3 regions of the Rhizobium sp. TAL182 genome follow, and region 1 is predicted to be linked to each of the others. Evidence: predicted binding sites of a transcription regulator. Region 1 holds the regulator's gene; each other region holds the start of a gene.

Region 1 (7,326 bases):
TCGTTCGGAACCGCAGCCTTGGGCTCTGCGGGTACGGGAGCAGCAGCCGAACCGGTATTTGTCGGCTTTTCTTCCTGAGCAACCTGCGGAGCAGCGACCGGAGCCGGCTGAGCAGCAGGAGCAGCGGAAATCGCGTCGGCCGATTCGCCGTCCTGCAGCAGCACGGCGATCTTGGTGTTGACCTTGACGCCTTCGGTGCCGGCGTCGACCAGCAGCTTGCCGATGACGCCTTCGTCGACGGCTTCGACTTCCATCGTCGCCTTGTCGGTTTCGATTTCGGCAATCACGTCGCCTGAAGTGACCTTGTCACCTTCCTGCTTCAGCCATTTGGACAGCGTGCCTTCTTCCATCGTCGGAGAGAGGGCGGGCATGAGGATATCGATAGGCATGGGTTCCCTCCCCCGATTAGAGCAGAATGTCGGTGTAGAGCTCGGATGCATCCGGCTCCGGATCGGCCTGGGCGAAATCGGCGCTGTCGGCGACGATGTCGCGAACATCCTTGTCGATCGCCTTCAGATCGTCTTCGGAAGCCCAGCCCTTTTCGATGAGGCGTGCCTTTACCTGCTCGATCGGGTCCTGCTCGGAGCGCATCTTCTGCACTTCTTCCTTCGTGCGATATTTCGCCGGATCGGACATCGAGTGGCCGCGATAACGATAGGTCAGCATTTCGAGAATGATCGGGCCCTTGCCGGAGCGGCAATGTTCGAGCGCCTCATCGGCCGCGGCCTTGACGGCGCGAACATCCATACCGTCGACCTGAATGCCGGGGATGCCGAAGCCGGATCCGCGCAGCGAGTAGTTCGACTGAGCCGTCGCACGGGCGGTCGAGGTGCCCATGGCGTATCGGTTGTTTTCGACGATATAGACGATCGGCAGCTTCCAGAGAGCCGCCATGTTGAAGCTCTCGTAAACCTGGCCCTGGTTGGCAGCGCCGTCGCCGAAATAGGCGATGGCGACATTGCCGTTGCCGCGGTAATGGTTTGCAAAAGCAAGCCCTGTTCCAAGCGAAACCTGGGCGCCGACGATGCCGTGACCGCCGTAGAAATGCTTCTCTTTCGAGAACATGTGCATCGAGCCGCCCTTCCCGTGGGAATAGCCGCTGCGGCGCCCGGTCAGTTCCGCCATGACGCCGCGCGCCTCCATGCCGGTTGCCAGCATGTGCCCGTGGTCGCGATAGGCGGTGATGACCTGATCGCCTTCCTTCTGTGCCATCTGCATGCCGACGACGACAGCTTCCTGACCGATGTAGAGATGGCAGAAGCCGCCGATGAAGCCCATGCCGTAAAGCTGACCGGCCTTCTCCTCGAAGCGGCGGATCAGTAGCATCTCGCGATAGGCCTTGAGTTCCTCATCCCGATCGAAGTCGGCTACCGGGCCTCCATTCGATGCTTTGGCTGCTGGTTTTGCTGCAGTTTTGCGGCTGGAAACGGTCGCGGTCTTTCGCGGCGCCATTCAACCCTCCCTATGGGTTTATCGTTTCTCGGTGGCGCGTACCATAGGGAAGAAATATGACCACAGCAATGCCATAATTGCATGGCTCGTATTCGGCGCTAAATTACTGGAAATAAACCAGAAATTCCAATTAACCGAATTCCGGTTAATTGGAATAATGGTTGAATATGACGATCTCGTCCGCACGCGACATATTCAGCTGATATCGCGCCTTTTCGTCCAGCATATCCTTGTCGAGCGAGCCATCACTCAGCAGCGCCACCTGGCTCTCCAGATGTTCGCGCTTCGCCTTCAAGACGGCAAGCTCTCGTTCGCGCGCGACGCGCTGACGCTCGAACGTCTCCGTCGCCCGCAGGCCATAATCGCCATGGATGCAATGATAACCGAAATAGGAAAGGAAGGCGACCGTCATGGCCGGAATGACGAAGCGGCCGAGCTTTCTCTTCTTATGATGCTTTGTCCACATACACGCATGCTCTTGAACGCATTACCAATTCGTTCAGCATAACGCACAGAGATTAACCGTTCATTGACCGTAAAAAGCGCGCAAGAAAAAACCCGCGCCGGGAGGCGCGGGTCGAGCCGCAAAAATCGGAAGGATCAGCCTTTGATGATCGAGCGACCGGCGTACTGCGCCTGAGGGCCGAGGCCTTCCTCGATGCGGATCAGCTGATTGTACTTGGCAAGACGGTCGGAACGCGACAGCGAACCGGTCTTGATCTGGCCGCAGTTGGTGGCGACGGCGAGATCGGCGATGGTCGAATCTTCGGTTTCGCCGGAGCGGTGCGACATGACGGCGGTATAGGCCGCCTTGTGCGCCGTGTTGACAGCATCGAGCGTTTCCGTCAGCGAACCGATCTGGTTGACCTTGACGAGGATCGAGTTGGCGACGCCCATGCGGATGCCGTCGCGAAGGCGCGCGGAGTTGGTGACGAAGAGATCGTCGCCGACGAGCTGGGTCTTGTTGCCGATCAGATCGGTCAGTGCCTTCCAGCCATCCCAGTCGTCTTCGGCCATGCCGTCTTCGATCGAGATGATCGGGTATTTGCCGGCAAGCTCTGCCAGATATTCGGCCATGGCGCCTGATTCGAGCGTGCGGCCTTCACCTTCGAGAACATACTTGCCGTCCTTGAAGAATTCCGTCGAGGCGCAGTCGAGGCCGAGGCACATGTCGTCGCCCGGCTTGTAGCCGGCTTTCTCGATCGACTTCATGATGAAGTCGAGGGCTTCGGGCGCGCTCTTCAGGCCGGGGGCGAAGCCGCCTTCGTCGCCGACATTGGTGTTGTGGCCCTGCGCGGCAAGCTCCTTGCGGAGCGTATGGAAGACTTCCGAACCCATGCGCACGGCTTCGGCGATCGAATCGGCGCCGACCGGCAGGATCATGAATTCCTGGAAGTCGATCGGGTTGTCGGCATGGGCGCCGCCGTTGATGATGTTCATCATCGGCACCGGCAGGAGGCTCGCGGAAGCGCCGCCGACGTAACGGTAAAGCGGCAGGCCGGATGCCTGGGCGGCAGCCTTGGCGACGGCGAGCGACACGCCGAGGATCGCATTGGCGCCGAGGCGCGACTTGTTCGGCGTGCCGTCGAGCTCGATCATGATGTTGTCGATCTGGATCTGGTTTTCGGCGTCGATGCCGCCGATCGCGTCGAAGATCTCGGTGTTGGCCGCCTCGACCGCCTTTTCGACGCCCTTGCCGAGATAGCGCTTGCCGCCGTCGCGCAGCTCGACCGCCTCATGCGCGCCCGTCGAGGCGCCCGAGGGAACGGCCGCGCGGCCCATGCTGCCGTCTTCGAGATAGACGTCGACTTCGACGGTGGGATTGCCACGGCTATCGAGGATCTCGCGGGCGATGATATCGGTGATTGCAGTCATGGGTTCTTCCTGCTCGGTGGGTGATCAAACGTTCGAAGCCTGTCATAATCGAAGGCGTGCAAATTACAATGCGCAATTACCAGCCTTCGAATCGGCATTCCCAAGTGGCCTAGACCACGATCGTGTCATCCTGTTGAAGGTCAGGCCTTGGCGACCGCATCAAACGCAAGCAATTTCTCAAGCAGCCGCGGCATGTCCTTGAGATAGACCATGTTCGGGCCGTCGGATGGTGCGTTGTCAGGGTCCTGGTGTGTTTCGAGGAAGACGCCGGCAATACCCGTCGCCACTGCCGCGCGTGCCAGCGTCTCGACGAATTCGCGCTGACCGCCCGAGGATTCGCCCTGCCCGCCCGGCTGGGCGACGGAGTGGGTCGCATCGAAAATGACGGGCGCGCCTATCGCCGCCATGATCGGCAGCGAGCGCATGTCGGAAACCAGCGTATTGTAGCCGAAGGAGGCGCCGCGCTCGCACAGCAGCACGTTCGGATTGCCGCTGGCATTGAGCTTCTTCAGGACGTTCTTCATATCCCAGGGGGCGAGGAACTGGCCCTTCTTGACATTGACGGCGCGGCCGGTCCTGGCGGCTGCGATCAGAAGGTCGGTCTGACGGCAGAGGAAGGCCGGGATCTGCAGGACATCGACCACCTTGGCCACCTCGGCGCATTGCTCGGCCGTATGGACGTCGGTTATGACGGGAAAACCGAATTCCTTCTTGAGGTCGGCAAAGACCTCCATGCCTTTTTCCAGGCCGATGCCGCGCTCTGCCGAGAGCGAGGTGCGGTTCGCCTTGTCGAAGGAGCTCTTGTAGACAAGGCCTATGCCGAGCTTGCCGCAAAGCTCCTTCAGCGTGCCGGCGACCATAAAGGCGTGATCGCGGCTCTCCATCTGACATGGGCCGGCAATCAGCGACAGGCGGGCGGTATTGGAAAAGGTGACCTGGCCTTCGCCTTCGCCGATCCTGACTTCGGAATTCGTGTCGGTGCTCATCGTTTTTCCTCGAAGGCGAAGAGCGCACCCTGCCCGGGCGTGGGCTTCACCAGAATGCGGTTGTTCTTGCGCGTGTAGGTCACCCCGTTAGCAGCCAAATGCGCTTCTGTCACGGCAAGATCGGCGACAGTGAAGAGGATTGCCCGGCCGCGCAGGCCACGATCGGCGGAGGAGACGACAAGCTCGAAGTAGGCCTCCAGCCCTTCCGGCGTCATCAGGCTGATCTTCGCATTCGATGCCGCGATATTCACGCCGAAACCGGTTTTCTCGGCCGCCGCCTGCCCTATCGCAAGTCCGACGAAAGCGGCGAATGCCGCCGGGTCCGGCGCACAAAGCGCGATCTCGGCGATACCGATCACGCCATTGGCATGCGTCTCCAGCGCGGCGCGATCTGTCGGGAACGAATTGATGCGCTGGCAGGTAAAGAGAAAGAAATCGGGGGCGCGCAAATCAGCTGCAAAGGCCAGCTTGAAGCTGCCGACGCTCTCCGAACCATCCGGCATCCGCATCGGCCGGCTGAATTGCAACATCTCACCGGCGCTCGCGCCGTTGCCGACGAAGCGCTTATGATCGACGCCGGCATCCTCGCTGAGGAAGGCCAGCGCAGAAAGTCCCTCCTCGCCGCAGCGGAAACGGAAGGCGCGATTGCGGGCAATGAAGACATTGCCCTGGCGGGCCGCTGCCTCGCTCTCCTCGACACTCGCAACGCCAAGCGGCTCCAGATAGGTCTTGTCGGCGAAAAAGACGCAGGCATTCTCCGTTCCGAAGGGATGGCGCGCATCAGCGGCGACGGTGAAACCGAGCTTGCCGAGCCTTTCACGCGCCAGATCGATATTGACCACGGGCAGCACGACATGATCCAGCGGGTGCGACTTGGCGGAATGCGCGTTCATGAATATCCCTCCTGAAACCGGCAAGAGATGTGCGACAGCACCTCGCTCAATGCAAGACATGTGCACCAATCCGGCGAATGAAAATAAAAATCTCGACGAGTTGGCGCGAAGTTTTACGGAAATTTAGCTACTTGCGGAACACATATGGAACATATAGTGTCTGTTCTGGATTTGTTTCAATCACGGGGTCTGACGTCGATGCTCACGCGCAAACAACAGGAGCTTCTCCTTTTCATTCATGAGCGCATGAAGGAATCCGGCGTCCCTCCCTCTTTCGACGAAATGAAGGATGCCCTGGATCTCGCCTCGAAATCCGGAATCCACCGGCTGATCACGGCGCTCGAGGAGCGCGGCTTCATTCGCCGCCTACCGAATCGCGCCCGGGCGCTTGAAGTGATCAAACTTCCGGAGGCCTATAACCCCAGCCTTCAACAGCGCCGCGGTTTTTCGCCGAGCGTCATCGAGGGCAGCCTCGGAAAGCCCCAGCCGGTCGCCGCCCCCGCTGCGCCAAAGCCGGTCGCCGACAATGGCAACTCCATCTCTGTGCCGGTCATGGGACGTATCGCCGCCGGCGTTCCGATCTCGGCGATCCAGAACAACACCCACGACATCGTCGTTCCCGCGGATATGCTCGGCTCCGGTGAGCACTATGCGCTGGAGGTCAAGGGCGATTCGATGATCGATGCCGGCATCTTCGACGGCGATACCGTGATCATCCGCAACGGCAGCACCGCAAGTCCCGGCGATATCGTCGTTGCCCTCGTCGACGACGAGGAAGCAACGCTGAAGCGTTTCCGCCGCAAGGGTGCCTCGATCGCGCTCGAGGCCGCCAACCCGGCCTACGAGACCCGCATCTTCGGACCCGACCGCGTCAAGGTGCAGGGCAAGCTCGTCGGCCTCATCCGTCGCTATCACTGACGCCGGATGGGCCGGAATCGGTAAAACGATCGTTGCGCCAATCATAGGCGCGGTGGCGCATCCATGGTCGCGACAAAGCATCGAAGGCGGTGGTGACCTCCAGGTCGGCACCGGCGAAGCGCAATTCGACGGAACCGGTCCTGCGCAGCGTCTCGCCGGTGAAAAGCGTGCCGCCTGAGCGGCAGCTGTCGAAGCGCAGACGGACCGAGGTCACGACGATATCGGCCGTATCGCAGGCCGGGCCGAGATAGGCGGCATTGTCGATGACGGTGACGATATGGCCATTGCCGAGTCTTGATGTGCACCAGGCTTTCTTGACGCAGGAAAAGCGGTTTGCTTCACCGCCTGCTGCGGCTGCCCGCATCGCTGCGCTCGCTTCGTTCTGCTGATCGCGGGAAAGCCTGACACGGCGGTCTTCTCCTTCCGGCGGGATAGCCGGACCATCCAGCATCTTCGGCGGATCATGTGTCGGCAGGACCAGCGCTCGCTGCCACTGGTCGAAGATGAAATCCGGCGGGTTTTCACGGTTGGAAGCTATTGCCTCAGCCGCGACAACCGCAACCAGACTGCCATCCTCCGAAATCACCAGATCCGGCGGCCGGGGAGCCGGCAGAAGCAGCACGATGAGCGTCGAGATGGCGATGATCGATGTGCCGACATGGCGCAGTCGGGTGCGCAGCAGCGTCAGCAGCAGAAAGCCTGCCACCGCTACTGCGAAATACCAGGCGGGCAAGCGGCCGACGCCGATATCACCGCCCCAGCCGGACACCGTCTTGGCGACCGCAATCACCAGATCGAGGCCGAATCCGACCACCTTCCAGAGCGGAGCGTCCACACCGAAAGGCATGAGCAACATCGCCAGCAACCCGGCCGGCATGACGATGAAGGAGATGATCGGCATCGTCGCAAGGTTTGCCGGCAGGCCGTAAGCCGTCAGGCGATGAAAATGCTCGATCGAAAACAGTGCGGTGGAAAAGCCGCCGATCAGCGAGGTCAGGAAGACGCCGCCGAAGAAACCGGCGACGGCAACCACCGGCCTGATGATCGGCAGTTTCAGAAAAGCGTTTTCGCGGACACGCCTGTCCTTCCAGAGCTGATAGCCCGATACCAAAGCCAATGTCGCGGCAAAGGACATCTGAAAGCTCGGTCCCAATACTTCAGAAGGTGAAATGGCGATGATGATGAGCGCAGAGAGAACGATA
Region 2 (7,326 bases), 1.1 Mb from region 1:
GATGCGGGCTATGAAGCGATCATGATCAACTGCAACCCGGAAACCGTCTCGACCGACTACGACACGTCGGACCGCCTCTATTTCGAACCGCTGACGGCGGAAGACGTGATTGAGATCCTGCGCGCCGAGCAGGAAAAGGGCGAAGTCGTCGGCGTCATCGTCCAGTTCGGCGGCCAGACGCCGCTAAAGCTTGCCGAAGCGCTGGAAAAGAACGGCATCCCGATCCTCGGCACCGCGCCCGATGCGATCGATCTCGCCGAAGACCGCGACCGCTTCCAGAAGCTGCTGATGAAGCTCGACCTCAACCAGCCGAACAATGGCATCGCCTATTCGGTCGAGCAGGCACGTCTGGTCGCAGCCGAAATCGGCTTCCCGCTGGTCGTGCGCCCGTCCTACGTCCTCGGCGGCCGTGCCATGCAGATCCTGCATTCGGAAGGCCAGTTGCAGACCTACCTGCTCGACACGGTTCCGGAACTGGTGCCCGAAGACATCAAGCAGCGTTATCCCAACGACAAAACAGGCCAGATCAACACCCTGCTCGGCAAAAACCCGCTGCTCTTCGACAGCTACCTGACTCACGCCATCGAAGTCGATGTCGACTGCCTCTCGGATGGCACCGACGTCTATGTCGCCGGCATCATGGAGCACATCGAGGAAGCCGGCATCCATTCCGGTGACTCGGCCTGCTCGCTGCCGCCGCGCTCGCTGCCGGTCGAACTGCTCGACGAGCTGGAGCGCCAGGCGAAAGCCATGGCCAAGGCGCTCAATGTCGGCGGCTTGATGAACGTCCAGTTCGCCATCAAGGACGGCACCGTCTACGTGCTCGAGGTCAATCCGCGCGCCTCGCGCACCGTGCCCTTCGTCGCCAAGACCATCGGCGCGCCGATCGCCAAGATCGCCGCCCGCGTCATGGCCGGCGAGAAGCTCGATGCGACCTTCGCCGCCTATGGGCAGAAGCCCGATCCGCGCAAGCTCACCCACATCGCCGTCAAGGAAGCCGTCTTCCCCTTCGCCCGCTTCCCCGGCGTCGACACGCTGCTCGGCCCGGAAATGCGCTCGACCGGCGAAGTGATCGGCCTCGACACCGATTTTGCCCTGGCCTTCGCCAAGTCGCAGCTCGGCGCCGGCGTCGAACTGCCGCGTGACGGAACGGTCTTCGTCTCCGTGCGCGATGAGGACAAGGCGCGCGTGCTACCGGCAATCCGCATCCTCGTCGAAGAAGGCTTCAAGGTGCTGGCAACCGGCGGCACCGCCCGCTTCCTCGGGGAAAACGGCATCACCGCCACCAAGATCAACAAGGTTCTGGAAGGCCGTCCGCACATCGAGGACGCGATCCGCAACCGTCAGGTCCAGCTCGTCATCAACACCACCGACGGCAATAAGGCGATCTCGGACTCCAAGTCGCTGCGCCGCGCGACGCTGATGCAGAAGGTGCCCTATTACACGACGATGGCCGGCGCCGAAGCCGCCGCCCAGGCGATCAAGGCGCTGAAGGCCGGCAACCTCGAAGTGCGGCCGTTGCAGAGCTACTTCGCCTGAGATCAGAGCAATTCCAGCAAAACCGCGCCGCGGTTTTGCGTCCGGAATAGAACTGGAACAGCGTCGGCGCTCCTTGAGCGCTGACGCTGAGCTCAACCAGAATCAACTTATGCAGCTGCTTTCATAAGCGCCTGAATTTCCATCATATCCTGACGAAATCGCGCCAGTTCCTCCGCCTTCAGCCGCTCGTCGGGAATGCGCAGCAGATACGACGGATGCACCGTCACGAAGAGCGTGCGCCCTCCTTCGATCGCCATCGCCCTTCCTCTGACATCCTGCAAGCGGCCTTTCACATCGGTCAGCGCCGCAAGTGCCGTCGCCCCCATGGCGACGATCAGCTTCGGCTTGACGAGCGCCAATTCCAGATCGAGCCACCAGCGGCAATGCTGCACCTCGCCCATAGTGGCCTGCTGGTGGATGCGCCGCTTGCCGCGCGGCTCATATTTGAAATGCTTGACCGCATTGGTGACGTAGAGCATCGATCGGTCGATGCCCGCCTCCGCAATCACCTGATCGAAAAGCCTGCCCGCCGGTCCGACGAACGGGCGTCCTGCAATATCCTCCTGATCGCCCGGCTGCTCGCCGACGAACATCACATCCGCATCGCGCGGCCCCTCCCCGAACACCGTCTGCGTCGCATTGGCGTGAAGCGGACAGCGCGTGCAGACGGCCGCCTCCGCGCGCAGTGCTTCCAGCGTGCCCGCGGCAGCCTCGGGCTCGGCGGGAAGATTGCGCGAAGCCTGCTGCAGCCGGTCGTGAAAAGGCAAAGGTTGTGTTGCCTCCCTTGCCGCCATCTCCCGCACCTTGCTCTCAGCCGACGCAATCAAGCCGGGAATGAGATCGGCCTCCGGCAGGTTCTTCCAGTATTTCTTCGGCATCTCCGCCTGCATCGCCTTCAGTTTCAATCGCGCCGGATTGAAGATGTTGGCATAATAGGTGCGCCAGAGCTCATCGGTTACGTCGGTAAGACTGGGCTTCTCGCAAGGTTCGTCGCTGATCGTCAGCCGCTCGCCGTCCCAGGCGGCCGACCCCTTGGGCGTGGCGATCAGCCAGTCCATATCGGTGAAACGTCGTTGGAAGAAGGGCGCCGTCCGCCTCACGATATGGTGGTCTGGCTCGAACCAGGCGATGAATTTTCGCCGCCCTACGGAAACCGCGCCAACCTCCTTGAAGCGGACGAAGGCCGTCATCTTGTGCGCGTCGCGATGCACGTTTTTCGCCATCAGCCTGGCACGCACGACATCCTCGTCGGAGGTCACCTCAAGCAGCTGCCGGTCCAGCTGCAGCCGCCAGAGCAGATGGTAAAGCAGCGAAAACCGCGCCGGATCGGAATGGCAGAGAACCGTCTCCGCAAGCTCGATGAAGGCGGGCGGCACCGTCATCGGCTTGCGTGATGTCGCAGGCTCCGGCGGCATGGCGTCACGTTGAAACGAAAGATCGGCCTCGGTGCTTTTTTCGCGCCAGTCGATCTCCTCGGGCAAGATGCCGGCGGCCGCCAGGGCTCGTGCGGCATCGCGCCATTCGCCAAGCTCTCCCCGTCCCGCAAGCACGACCCGGCGCATCACAGCAACGACAATTGTTCAGGCTGCGGCTCGAACATGGCGCGCAGGTCCGGGCGGTCGATCAGCCGGCGGGGCGACCAGCCTTCCGCTGAGATGAAGGCTTGGACCTTCTTGATCGAAACTCCGAGCCGCAAGAGATCGTCGAGCCGGAGCCGGCGAAAACGGCGCGCCGAAACGATGGCCTTCACCGTCTTGGTGCCGAGACCGGGCACGCGCAATAACCGCTCGCGCTCGGCTTTGTTGATGTCGACGGGAAATTCAGCCCGGTTAGCAAGCGCCCAGGCAAGTTTCGGATCGAGATTGAGATCGAGCATGCCGTCCGCCTGGTTTGCGGTGATCTCGTCGATGCCGAAACCGTAGAACCGATAGAGCCAGTCGGCTTGGTAAAGCCGATGCTCGCGCATCAGCGGCGGCTTGATCAGCGGCAGGTTCTTCGAAGCATCGGGGATCGGGCTGAAGGCCGAATAATAGACACGCCGCAGGCCATAGCTGCTGTAGAGCCGGCCGCTGCTCGCAAGGATGGTCGCGTCGTTCGCCCCATCCGCCCCGACGATCATCTGCGTGCTCTGGCCGGCCGGGACGAAACGCTGGCGTTTCCCGGTCTTAAGCGTCGGTTCGCCGGCCGCTTCAATCTTCAGCCTGAGATCCGCCATCGATCGCCGGATATTGGCCGGCTTCTTTTCCGGTGCGAAGCGGGTGATGCCGCTGTCGGTCGGCAGCTCGATATTGAGCGACAGCCTGTCGGCATGAAGCCCCGCCTCCTCGATCAGACGCGGCGATGCCGCCGGGATTGCTTTGAGATGGATATAGCCGCGGAAATGATGCGTTACACGCAGCTCGCGGACGATACGGACCATCTCCTCCATCGTGTAATCGGAAGAGCGGATGATGCCGGACGACAGGAACAGGCCTTCGATATAGTTGCGGCGGTAGAATTCCAGCGTCAGCCAGACAACCTCCTTCGCCGTGAAGCGCGCCCGCTCGACATTGCTGGAGGAGCGATTGACGCAATAGGCGCAGTCGTAGATGCAGAAATTGGTGAGCAGGATCTTCAGAAGCGAAATGCACCGCCCATCCGGAGCATAGGCATGACAGATGCCGGAACCCTCTGTCGAACCCAGTCCGCCGCTTGTGCTCGAATCGCGGTTCACAGTGCCGCTGGAGGCACAGGAAGCATCGTATTTCGCGGCATCTGACAGGATGGCCAAGCGTTCGGTTAGCGACTTCTTCATTAGAATGTTCTCTATATGTTCCATGGCCTAAAGTCAAATCCCGCCGCCGCCGCCTCTGCCCCGTTTTGGGGCACTTCACCCGATGGATCAGCGGGTTGCGTTTTATTTATGCGAATTTTCTGGAAATCGGCCGTGGCGATCTGCTATAAGCACGCGACTAGGATTGTGGCACGGTTCCGAAGTTCCCTTCGGGACCTGTTTTCTTTTGTGTGTGCCTGACTGTGCTGAGGCAAGACGGGCGGCCACAAGGAGTGAAGGACAGAAAAATGGTTGATAAGGTACCGATGACACAGGGTGGTTTCGTCAAGCTGCAGGAAGAACTGCGCTGGCGTCAGCAAGAAGAGCGTCCCCGAATCATCGAGGCGATCGCCGAAGCCCGTGCCCATGGCGACCTTTCCGAAAATGCCGAATATCATGCCGCCAAGGAAGCCCAGAGCCACAATGAGGGTCGCATCACCGAGCTTGAAGATCTGACGGCGCGCGCCGAGGTCATCGATCTCACCAAGATGTCCGGCGATAAGATCAAGTTCGGTGCCAAGGTGAAGCTCGTCGACGAGGACACCGAGGAAGAAAAGACCTACCAGATCGTCGGCGACCAGGAAGCCGACGTCAAGGCCGGCCGCATCTCCATCTCCTCACCGATCGCCCGCGCGCTGATCGGCAAGGAAGTCGGCGATTCCATCGAGGTTAACGCACCCGGCGGCTCCAAGGCCTACGAAATCCTCCAGGTTTCCTGGGGCTGATCGCCCGCCAGACATGAGATCCATCCTTGCCTGATATGCGTGACGTCGAGATCATTGCGCCCAATTTCAAGCGCCGGCTCTCCGGCGTCACGTCGACCATCGTTCAGCTCATCCCATGCCAGATCCGGCTTGGCATGCGCATAGCAACGCTTGGCCCCGGCCTGCCGGACGGGCTGGCGAAACTGAGATGGGCGCAGCTTTTCGGGCTCTGGCGCCTGCCGGCCAGGCGACGTCACCGCGTCTGGCACGCCCGCCGCAACAATGAGATGGCCGTTGGCATCCTGCTTCGCCATGTCCTGCGCATGCCGCTGAAGCTGCTCTTCACCTCGGCCGCGCAACGCCGTCACACCGCCTATACGAAATGGCTGATCCGCCGCATGGACGCAGTGATCGCAACCAGCGACCGGTCCGGCTCCTTCCTCGCGGTGCCCCACACCGTCATCCAGCATGGCGTCGACCTTTCTCTCTTCCATCCGCCGGAAACGGCCGAGGACGGCATTGCTGCGACCGGCCTGCCCGGCCGTTATCTCGTCGGCTGCTTCGGCCGCGTGCGCCATCAGAAAGGCACCGATCTCTTCGTCCAGGCGATGATCGAACTCTTGCCACAGCACCCCGAATGGACGGCCGTCGTCTCCGGCCGCGTGACGGCGGAGCACGTGGGCTTTGGCGAAAAGCTCAAGGCCGATGTCGCCGCCGCCGGCCTCGCCGACCGTATCCTTTTCCTCGGCGAAGTGCCTGACATCAAGGTCTGGTATCGCCGCCTGACGCTTTACGTCGCCCCTTCCCGCAACGAAGGCTTCGGCCTGACGCCGCTCGAAGCCATGGCGTCACGGACCGCCGTGGTGGCATCGGATGCGGGCGCCTATGCCGAACTCATCGCCGAAGGCGAGACCGGCTCCGTGGTGGCCGCCGGCGATGGTGAGGCGCTGACGCGGGCAATCGCGCCCTATATCGCAGATCCGGCGCTGGCGATCGCGCATGGCGAGAATGCGTTGCGTCATGTCCGGGCGAATTTCGCGCTGGAGAAGGAAGCAAACGCGATCGGCGCAGTCTACGATCGCCTTCTCGGCGGCAATCGCGGCTGAGCAGAGCGAGAAGCGGCCTCTTGAAAAGGACGGCCACCCCTCCTCCGTCATGCTCGGGCTTGTCCCGAGCATCTGCCTCGGGTCGATAGGGCAGCAGATCCTCGGCACAAGGCCGAGGGTGACGTCGCGTAGAGAATCTATCGACAAGCGAACGGCCCGTCGGATGACGGGCCGCTGCAAATATTCAGAATGACGAACAGGTCGGCCTGTTATTATTCCGCCGGCTGAAGTCCGCCGGCCGGAGCGCCCTCTTCCGCCTGACCGCCCAGCGCTCTAGCGAGCTGCGCTGTATCCAGCTCGTTTTCCCAACGGGCCACGACGATCGTCGCGACCGCATTGCCGACGAGGTTGGTCAGCGCCCGGCATTCCGACATGAAGCGGTCGATGCCGAGGATCAGCGCCATGCCGGCGACCGGCACGGAGGGCACGACGGAGAGTGTGGCGGCAAGCGTGATGAAGCCAGCGCCGGTGATGCCCGCAGCCCCCTTCGAGCTCAGCATCGCCACGAGCAGCAGCAGGATCTGATCACCCCACGAGAGCTGAATGCCTGTTGCCTGGGCAATGAAGAGTGCGGCCAGCGTCATGTAGATATTGGTGCCGTCGAGATTGAAGGAATAGCCTGTCGGGATGACGAGGCCGACGACCGAGCGCTTGCAGCCGGCCTTTTCCATCTTGTTCATCAGGCCGGGAAGTGCGGCCTCGGAAGACGAGGTGCCAAGAACCAGCAGCAGCTCTTCCTTGATGTAACGCAGCAGCGCCAGGATCGAGAAGCCGTTGTAGCGAGCGACGGCGCCGAGAACGACGAGAACGAAGAGCAGCGAGGTGACGTAGAAGGTGCCGATCAACATGGCGAGATTGGCGATCGATCCGATGCCGTACTTGCCGATGGTGAAGGCCATGGCGCCGAAGGCGCCGATCGGGGCAGCCTTCATCAGGATGGCGACCAGCTTGAAGATCGGAGCCGTCAGCGCATTCAGGATGTTGATGACCGGCTCGCCCTTTTCGCCGACCATTGCGAGCGCAATGCCGAAGAGCACCGAGAAGAACAATACCTGCAGTATGTCGCCATCGGCAAAGGCGCCGACAATTGTTGTCGGGATGATGTTCGTGAGGAAGCCGACGATGCTCTGCTCATGCGCCTTTTCGGCAAAGGTGGCGACGGCCT
Region 3 (7,326 bases), 1.1 Mb from region 1:
GCGCCAACTCGCGGACAATGTCATTGCGAGACGGAGAGCGCCCGTGCCCCAGACAATCCTCACCCTGTCCACGCGCGGCCAGGGACTTTACGAATTCACCGATCAGGCGGAGGCCTTCGTCAGTGCCTCGGGACGGGAGGAGGGGCTTCTCACCGTCTTCGTGCGCCACACATCCTGTTCGCTGCTGATCCAGGAAAATGCCGATCCCGACGTGCGCACCGATCTTCTCGCCTTCTTCCGCCGGCTGGTGCCGCCGGCCTCCGATCCATCGATGGGCTGGGTCGTGCACAGGGCCGAGGGCCCGGACGACATGCCGGCGCATATCAAGGCGGCGCTGACGCAGGTGTCGATCGGCATTCCGGTCGCCAGGGGACGCTTGACGCTCGGCACCTGGCAGGGCCTCTATCTCTTCGAACACCGCGACCGGCCGCACCGGCGCGAAATCGTGCTGCATCTCGGGGGCTGAGGTCGCCGCGCGTCTTTGCCGAAGCTACGGCACATCGAACAACCCACCGGCCACACGGCACACCGATCAGCCCTCATCCTTGTACGTTGCCGTTGCTGTATAGTGGGGTTGCGCGACGGGGATGCGTGTCATCCCTGGGTTTTGAACTCGTGCCTCAGCGAGCATCTCCGTCGCCATGTCTTCGCTCGAATGGTTGATTGGGCCTTGAGCCCGCGTTGCAAGGAGGAGCACCCATGCGTCTCCCGCAAGCTTTCATGGTCGGCATCGATGTCTCGAAAGCCCATTTCGACGTGGCCGTCGAGGGCAAAAGCGCCGTTGGCCGCTTTGACAACGACGCGCCGGGCCGGACCGCGCTGGCGACGGCGATAGCCGGCGCCGAGCTGGTCGTCGTCGAAGCCACCGGCGGTTATGAGATGGCGCTCGTCAGGACGCTGATGGCCGCCGGCATTGCCGTCGCCGTCGTCAATCCCCGCCAAGTGCGCGATTTCGCCAGGGCCAGCGGGCGGCTGGCCAAGACCGATCAGGTCGACGCCCGCGTCATTCTCCACTTCGCCAGAGCGATGCGGCCGGCACAGATCCCCCATATCGACGACGGCCGCATCGCGCTTGCTGCCCTCGTCGCCCGCCGCCGGCAGCTCATCGACATGGCGGTCGCCGAGAAGAACCGCCTCGAACATGCCCCGCAAGCCGTCGCCGCGCTGATTGGCGAGACCCTCGCCGCCCTCAAGAGCCAGCTCGCCCGCGTCGATGCCGCCATCGCGCTTGCCATCGAGGCCGAGCCCGACATGGCCGCACGCCGCGACCTGCTGCTGACCGTGCCAGGCATCGGCGAGGTCGGCGCCGCCGTGCTCATCGCCGAACTGCCCGAACTCGGCGCCATCGACGACAAGAAGCTCGCAGCCCTCGTCGGCGTCGCCCCGGTCGCCCACGACAGCGGCACCTGGCGTGGCCAGCGCCACATCGCCGGCGGCCGCGCCACCGTCCGATGCGCTCTCTACATGGCAACGCTCTCGGCCATCCGTTGCAGCCCGGCCATCAAGGCCTTCCACAAAAGACTGCGCGATGCCGGCAAACCACCCAAGGTCGCCCTCGTCGCTGCCATGCGGAAATTCATCGTCATGATCAACACGATTATCAAAAGACGAACCCCATGGAGCGAACCCCAACAACACGGTTGCTGAGACGCGTAGGCCATAGGCCGGAGCCTCGAAGGACGGGGGCGGGTGATGAGCGGTCTCCCTCGGACGAGAGATCGGGCGAATCCCGATCGAAAGAAGAGCCGTCGAAAACCGCTCATCTTCTTGTGAATGCAAACTGAATGGCCAGTTCGAACAGCATTCAGCTTGCCGCGTTTAGTGTCGAGGCAATCCCTGAAGGGAGAGCTTAAAAGACCAATCGACGGAGACACTCCATGACGCATTTCCTCACCAAGGCTTGCCTTGCCGCAGTGCTCGCCCTCTCATCCATTCCGGCCACTGTTTCCACGGCGGCAGCCGCAGGGCCGCAGACGAACTTCATCGTCGAGGCGCAATATCATCGTCCGATCCGCGGCTGCTCGCCGATGCACGCCGTGCGCAAGGCGCGCGATTTCGGCCTGCGCAGAGCCCACATTACCCGCATGTCGCCGCGTGTCGTCGTCGTCGCCGGGCGCGACCGTCGCGGCTGGGACAGGATGGTCTTCGCCAATGTCCGAGGTTGCCCGCTGATCCGGCGCTGAACACCGGAACGGCAAGCGCCGACATGCGCTTGCCGCCCCTTTTGCCTTGACGGCGACACTTTCAGCCGTCTCTTCTCTGATTTGTATAAGTGATTCCACTGACTCTTCGGCGTGATGCGGAGAGTGGCGAGGGCGGCTCGACCGCACCGACTATAGAACGAAAGGTTTTTCGATGATGCAGTTTCTGGCAAAGGCGGGTCTTGCCGCCATGCTTGCCGCCGGTACTCTTGCCGGCACCGTGGTCCCGGCGGCCGCCCAATTCAGTATCATTATCGGCGATCAGGATCGTGATCCGCCGCGCGATTATCGCCGTCCGCCTCCGCCGCCAGGCTTCGACCGGCGCCGCCCGCGCGGCTGCGATCCGCGGCTGGCCGAAGATCTCGCCCGCGATTGGGGCTTCCGCCGCCCGCGCGTCGTCGACATCACCCCGCGCCGCGTCATCGTCCAGGGCTGGACCCGCCGAGGCCCCGACGAAATGAGCTTCGCCAACGTCCGCGGCTGCCCCGCTTTGCGCCGCTGATTTTTGCAGAATACGGGCCTCGTCTCCCCGGTGCGGCCGCCAGAGCCGCCTTTGCCAGTCTCCCCGATCGGCAAGGGCGGTTTTCTTTTTGTGGGATTCCTTTGCGCGCAGTTTGCGGCATCTAGAGCTTTTCCGGGTTAGATTGAAGCATTCTGTTGGCTCAAACGGAGTCGGATGGTCGACCGGCCGGCGCGCGCCGTAGCCCAGCTCTACGGCCAAGCCGACCGGTCGATCAGCCGGCCCGTTTCAGCCAACCCTCCCGCAGATTTGCCAGGCAAATCTGCAAGACTTGGGAAGCGCCGGACGCACTGATCGCTTCGCCGCGGCGAAGCGGTGCGGCCGGTGGGCCGGGCATGTTTCCGCCAGGATCAGAGGCGATCGGCTCGGACGTACCTGGAGGTATGCCCACCGCCAATCGCCTCTGTGACGAAACCCTGCCCCGGCAGAATGCTTCAAGCTAACCCGGAAAAGCTCCAAGCCCCGCCCCCTTGTGGGGAGGGGTCTTCGGCGGCGCCGGCGCAAACGCGCAGCATCAACCTGCCGCGGATCTGCTGCCTATCGCGCGCCCTCAAATAGACGCGCTGCCGCTTCCATTTACTGCTCGATGGCGAAGGTCACGGTGACGCTGACAGTGTAATTGTTCTCGCCGCCCTGGACGGGGACGGCGGCTACGTCGGCTTCCTTCATCATCGTGGCGCGATAAGCGGGCTGCGGCAGCGGGCGCGGCACATTCTCGTTGATTTCGATGATACGGCCGAGCTTGACGCCTGCGGCTTCGCTCAGCGTTTTCGCTTTCTTGACGGCTTCGGCGACGGCGTTCTTGCGCGCCTCTTCGAACGCCGCTTCCGGCTTGTCGTTGGTGAACTGGATGTCGCCGCCCTGGTTGATACCGAGGGTGACGGACTGGTCGATCACCTGGCCGAGCTTGGAAAGATCGCGCAGGCGCACGGTGACGGAGTTGATCGTCTGGTAGCCGATCAGCTGCGGCTGCTGCTGCTGGCCGTCAACCGGCTGCGGATAATTATACTGGGGCTGGATGGAGAAGCCTGATGTCTGCAGATCGCGCTCGGCGATACCGCCGTCCTTCAGCGCCTTCAGCACGTCGTTCATCGCCTTGTTGTTCTCGTCGAGCGCTTCACGGGCGGTCTTCGCCTGTTTGACGACGGCGAGATTGACGATGGCCATATCGGGCGCCACGGCCGATTCGCCATCGCCCGTCACCGATATCACCGCCTCACGCGGCTTTGCCTCTTGCGCCAAGGCGGGTGCGGCACCGCCGAGCGGCAGGGCCAAAAGAGCAGTCATCACAAGTGTCTTGGACAGAATCGGCGCCATGTTTCATTCCCTAGTTGTCGTTTCCCGGATGAGCTTTCTGTCGGTTGATTGTGAAGCTATTGCGGCGGAAGGGAAGGGGCGGATGCGGATCGGGAGAAAAATGTGAGGGTGCGGGAGGAGAGGGGTGCTGCGCCGGCCCCGGTAGGCCCGCGGCAGAGGGCGGACACGGTAAAGCGTCCTCCTTATCCGACACTCGGCTATGTCGAGTTCGGCAGGATTGGCGGGCGGGACGAAGGCCGGCCGGTCGATCGAATCTGGTTCCGAAAAGAATTGTCCGCCGCCGCTCGATTAGGAGCCGCCGGCGGCGGCTTGCCACGCGTCAGGCGCCGAAATCATCCATGAAGGAGGGATGAATCGCGGGCTTGCGCTCTTCGCGGGCTTCGCGAATGCGCTGGGGAACCGCACCGAGACCGGCGACGAAACGGGTCAGGAGATTGCGGTTGAAAAGTTTCTGTATGCTCATGGCAGTTCACTCATTCTTTTTTTTGTTAGCCGGCGGCATATATTTTGCGCAGGCTGCCATAACAATGGGCAATTTTGCATGACAGTTATGTGACAGCGCAGGGGCTTGAAAAGATGGGCGGAAAGGCGATCACTTTAGCGTTACAAGAGGCCGGCAAGAGCAGCCGATGCCATGAATCAACGCCGGTTCTCGCCGCGGCGTGGTAGATTGCCGGCTTGGGGCAAAGCGATGCCCCTCCGAAGGAGAGCCTCAGATGAACCGATTTTTCGCCTTTATCGCGACCGGAACGCTGATCAGCCTTTCAACGATCATTTCGGCCTGTACGACGGGAAGCGTCGATCAGACGTCGTCGATCAGCGGCGGTTACTATCAGGAGAGTCGCCCCCTGAATCATGCCTGCGCCGATGGGTTTAGACCTGGCGATGGGCGGTCTTGCAGTTATTAGAAGGCGCGATACTTGCCACGACCGCTTCGGCGGATATGTTCTCTACCGTATGGTCCTGCGAGTGTGTCTTTGGCGTTACAGCTATTTGTTGAGTTAGGCTGTAGCCTGCAGTTGTGTTGTAAGACATGGGGTCACGAACATGAAGCTCACGATCGCCACCACTTTTCTAGCACTTGTCGCAACGGGCGCATTTGCAGCGGATGCCGTGCAGGACGTGCCGGCCGCACCTGTTGCGGCTGCGCCAGCTTTCACCTGGTCAGGCCCCTATCTCGGCATCGATGGCGGCGCCAGTTGGCTAAACGGTGACTTCAGCGCCGGCGGCGCCAGCGATTCTCAGGACTTTAACGGCGGCGTTTTCGGTGCATTTGCGGGTTACAATTTCCAGTTCGACAACAACATCGTTGTCGGTATCGAGGGCAACCTCGAATACAACTGGAACGAAGAGGAAGCGCTGGGGGCGGATGTCGGGACTGATTGGGCCGGCGCTGTTCGTGGCCGTGTCGGCTACGCCTTTGACAGGGCGCTGCTTTATGGTGCGGCTGGTTGGACCGCCACGCGCGGATATGTAGACCTGCCGGGATCCGACAAGGAAACGGAGACCTTCAACGGTTACACTGTCGGCGCTGGCGTCGACTTTGCCATCACCAACAACATCTTCGCCCGCGGCGAGTATCGGTATAACGACTTCGGCGAGAAAGACATTCTCGGTGTCGATGTCGACCTCAACCAGCACGAACTCAAGTTTGGAATCGGCGTGAAGTTCTAAGCACTGTCGGTTGGATCAGCAGTACCAAAGCCCCGCCAAAAAAGCGGGGCTTTTTTGCGCACGACAATAATGACAGCACCACGTGCCACTTTCAAAGCACGCACTTTGGAAACACGTAGAGCGAAGTCAGTCGTTGTTGTTTGACACCAGGATCCGCAATTACCGGAAAATCTGATAATTCGTGGGAACAGCCGCCAAAGCCCTGGAATGCCGGGGTTCTAGAGGAGGGGTTCGGCAATTGAGGTGGCAACGGATTTGACACCGGGCACGATGGAAAACCGCCGCGGAGCCAGACGGTAGCTGAGGGCGGCGATTTCTTCGAGGCGGCTTCAAGAACCGTCGAAAAGGTTTGAGGCGCCCTCAAATCATTGAAATTGCTATATCGAAATTTCTTCGGTGATGCCGCACCTGCCTGACGAAGAACCTCGAATTCTGGAGGCGATAACCAAAAAAGATATTGGCCGATCCGCCAAAATCTCTGGATCTCGACTTTTCTTAGCGAAATCAAAGAATCGAAGCGGGGGGCCTGGCGGGAAGGTATTGGCCCGCCTACCAACCGCCGCAGGTAGTTCCGTCCTTCCAAATGTGTCACGCGCACGATGCAGACCGGACTCAGGGGCGGTATTATCGATCTCAACAAGAGATTGCTAACGTTCTCTCTATGTTCTATTGTGTTCTATGCCTGATCCTCAATACCATCACTTACCGATTCAACCGTATGTGGTGGCACCTATGACAGCGAAGTTTTTCGAGGAGCGCGGTGATCAATCTGCGGTGAAGGCCGAGATTGTGCAAAAGTATTTTGCCGCGTGGGCGAACATTGTTCTTCCCGCTACCAAGGAATTTGGTGGTGGCAAAATCGCGTATATCGACTTGTATGCCGGACCCGGCCGCTACCGGGATGGTGCCGCCTCTACACCTTTGCTCGTACTTCAGAAGGCGATCGAGAGCCCAAAGATAAGCGAAGCGCTTGTGACCTTTTTTAACGACATGGATGAGAACAAAACCCAGACCCTGCAAGCAGAAATCAACTCATTGCCAGGGATCGAAAAATTAAAGAACCCGCCGACAGTCAATTGCAATCCGGTCAACAAAGATGCAGAAGAATATTTCGCAAAAACGCGACTCATACCCTCGTTCACCTTTCTGGATCCGTTTGGGTACAAAGGTCTGTCTTTGAAGCTTGTGAACGGAGTGATCAAGGATTGGGGATGTGACTGCGTCTTCTTCTTTAACTACAACCGTATCAGTCTGGGTATCTCGAATCCGATGGTTCAAGATCACATGGCGGCCCTTTTCGGAAGCACCCGAGCAGCCGAGCTCAAAGCGCGGGTCGAAGGAACCAAGCCCGGCCTCCGCGAGCAGATGATCCTTGAGGAACTGGCGAATGCGTTAAAAGAGATGGGAGGCACGCACGTGCTGCCCTTCCGTTTTCGCAACGATACGGGACGTCTGACGCACCATCTGGTCTTTGTCTCCAAGAGCTTCAAAGGCTACGAGGTTATGAAAGGTATCATGGCGTCTGCGAGCACAAAGTCGGAACAAGGAGTTGCCTCGTTCGCATACTCGCCTGCGGATGTATCGATGCCGCTCCTGTTTGAACTCGCCCGTCCG

The links. The regulator LexA, encoded in region 1, represses DNA repair genes until DNA is damaged. The targets are predictions, from matches to a motif close to TGTTCNNNNTGTGTTCNG.
Region 2: the regulator LexA is predicted to act here: its motif matches at 4,339-4,356, upstream of Tal182_RS16370 (putative DNA modification/repair radical SAM protein).
Region 3: the regulator LexA is predicted to act here: its motif matches at 6,364-6,381, upstream of Tal182_RS16180 (three-Cys-motif partner protein TcmP).

The regions. Positions count from the first base shown of each region.
Region 1 is NZ_CP021024.1:2,115,201-2,122,526, reverse strand. Features, by position in the region: gene Tal182_RS10690 (pyruvate dehydrogenase complex E1 component subunit beta) at 1-389, opposite strand, end outside; gene pdhA (pyruvate dehydrogenase (acetyl-transferring) E1 component subunit alpha) at 406-1,452, opposite strand; gene Tal182_RS10680 (septum formation initiator family protein) at 1,598-1,918, opposite strand; gene eno (phosphopyruvate hydratase) at 2,053-3,327, opposite strand; gene kdsA (3-deoxy-8-phosphooctulonate synthase) at 3,468-4,313, opposite strand; gene Tal182_RS10665 (VOC family protein) at 4,310-5,206, opposite strand; gene lexA (transcriptional repressor LexA) at 5,405-6,124, shown strand; gene Tal182_RS10655 (ComEC/Rec2 family competence protein) at 6,105-7,326, opposite strand, start outside.
Region 2 is NZ_CP021024.1:3,227,879-3,235,204, forward strand. Features, by position in the region: gene carB (carbamoyl-phosphate synthase large subunit) at 1-1,539, shown strand, start outside; gene Tal182_RS16365 (UdgX family uracil-DNA binding protein) at 1,647-3,101, opposite strand; gene Tal182_RS16370 (putative DNA modification/repair radical SAM protein) at 3,101-4,333, opposite strand; gene greA (transcription elongation factor GreA) at 4,600-5,076, shown strand; gene Tal182_RS16380 (glycosyltransferase family 4 protein) at 5,103-6,161, shown strand; gene Tal182_RS16390 (dicarboxylate/amino acid:cation symporter) at 6,374-7,326, opposite strand, start outside.
Region 3 is NZ_CP021024.1:3,189,571-3,196,896, reverse strand. Features, by position in the region: gene Tal182_RS16220 (secondary thiamine-phosphate synthase enzyme YjbQ) at 44-466, shown strand; gene Tal182_RS16215 (IS110 family transposase) at 700-1,647, shown strand; gene Tal182_RS16210 (hypothetical protein) at 1,878-2,183, shown strand; gene Tal182_RS16205 (hypothetical protein) at 2,356-2,703, shown strand; gene Tal182_RS16200 (SIMPL domain-containing protein) at 3,298-4,038, opposite strand; gene Tal182_RS32315 (hypothetical protein) at 4,358-4,501, opposite strand; gene Tal182_RS16190 (hypothetical protein) at 4,755-4,946, shown strand; gene Tal182_RS16185 (outer membrane protein) at 5,086-5,712, shown strand; gene Tal182_RS16180 (three-Cys-motif partner protein TcmP) at 6,445-7,326, shown strand, end outside.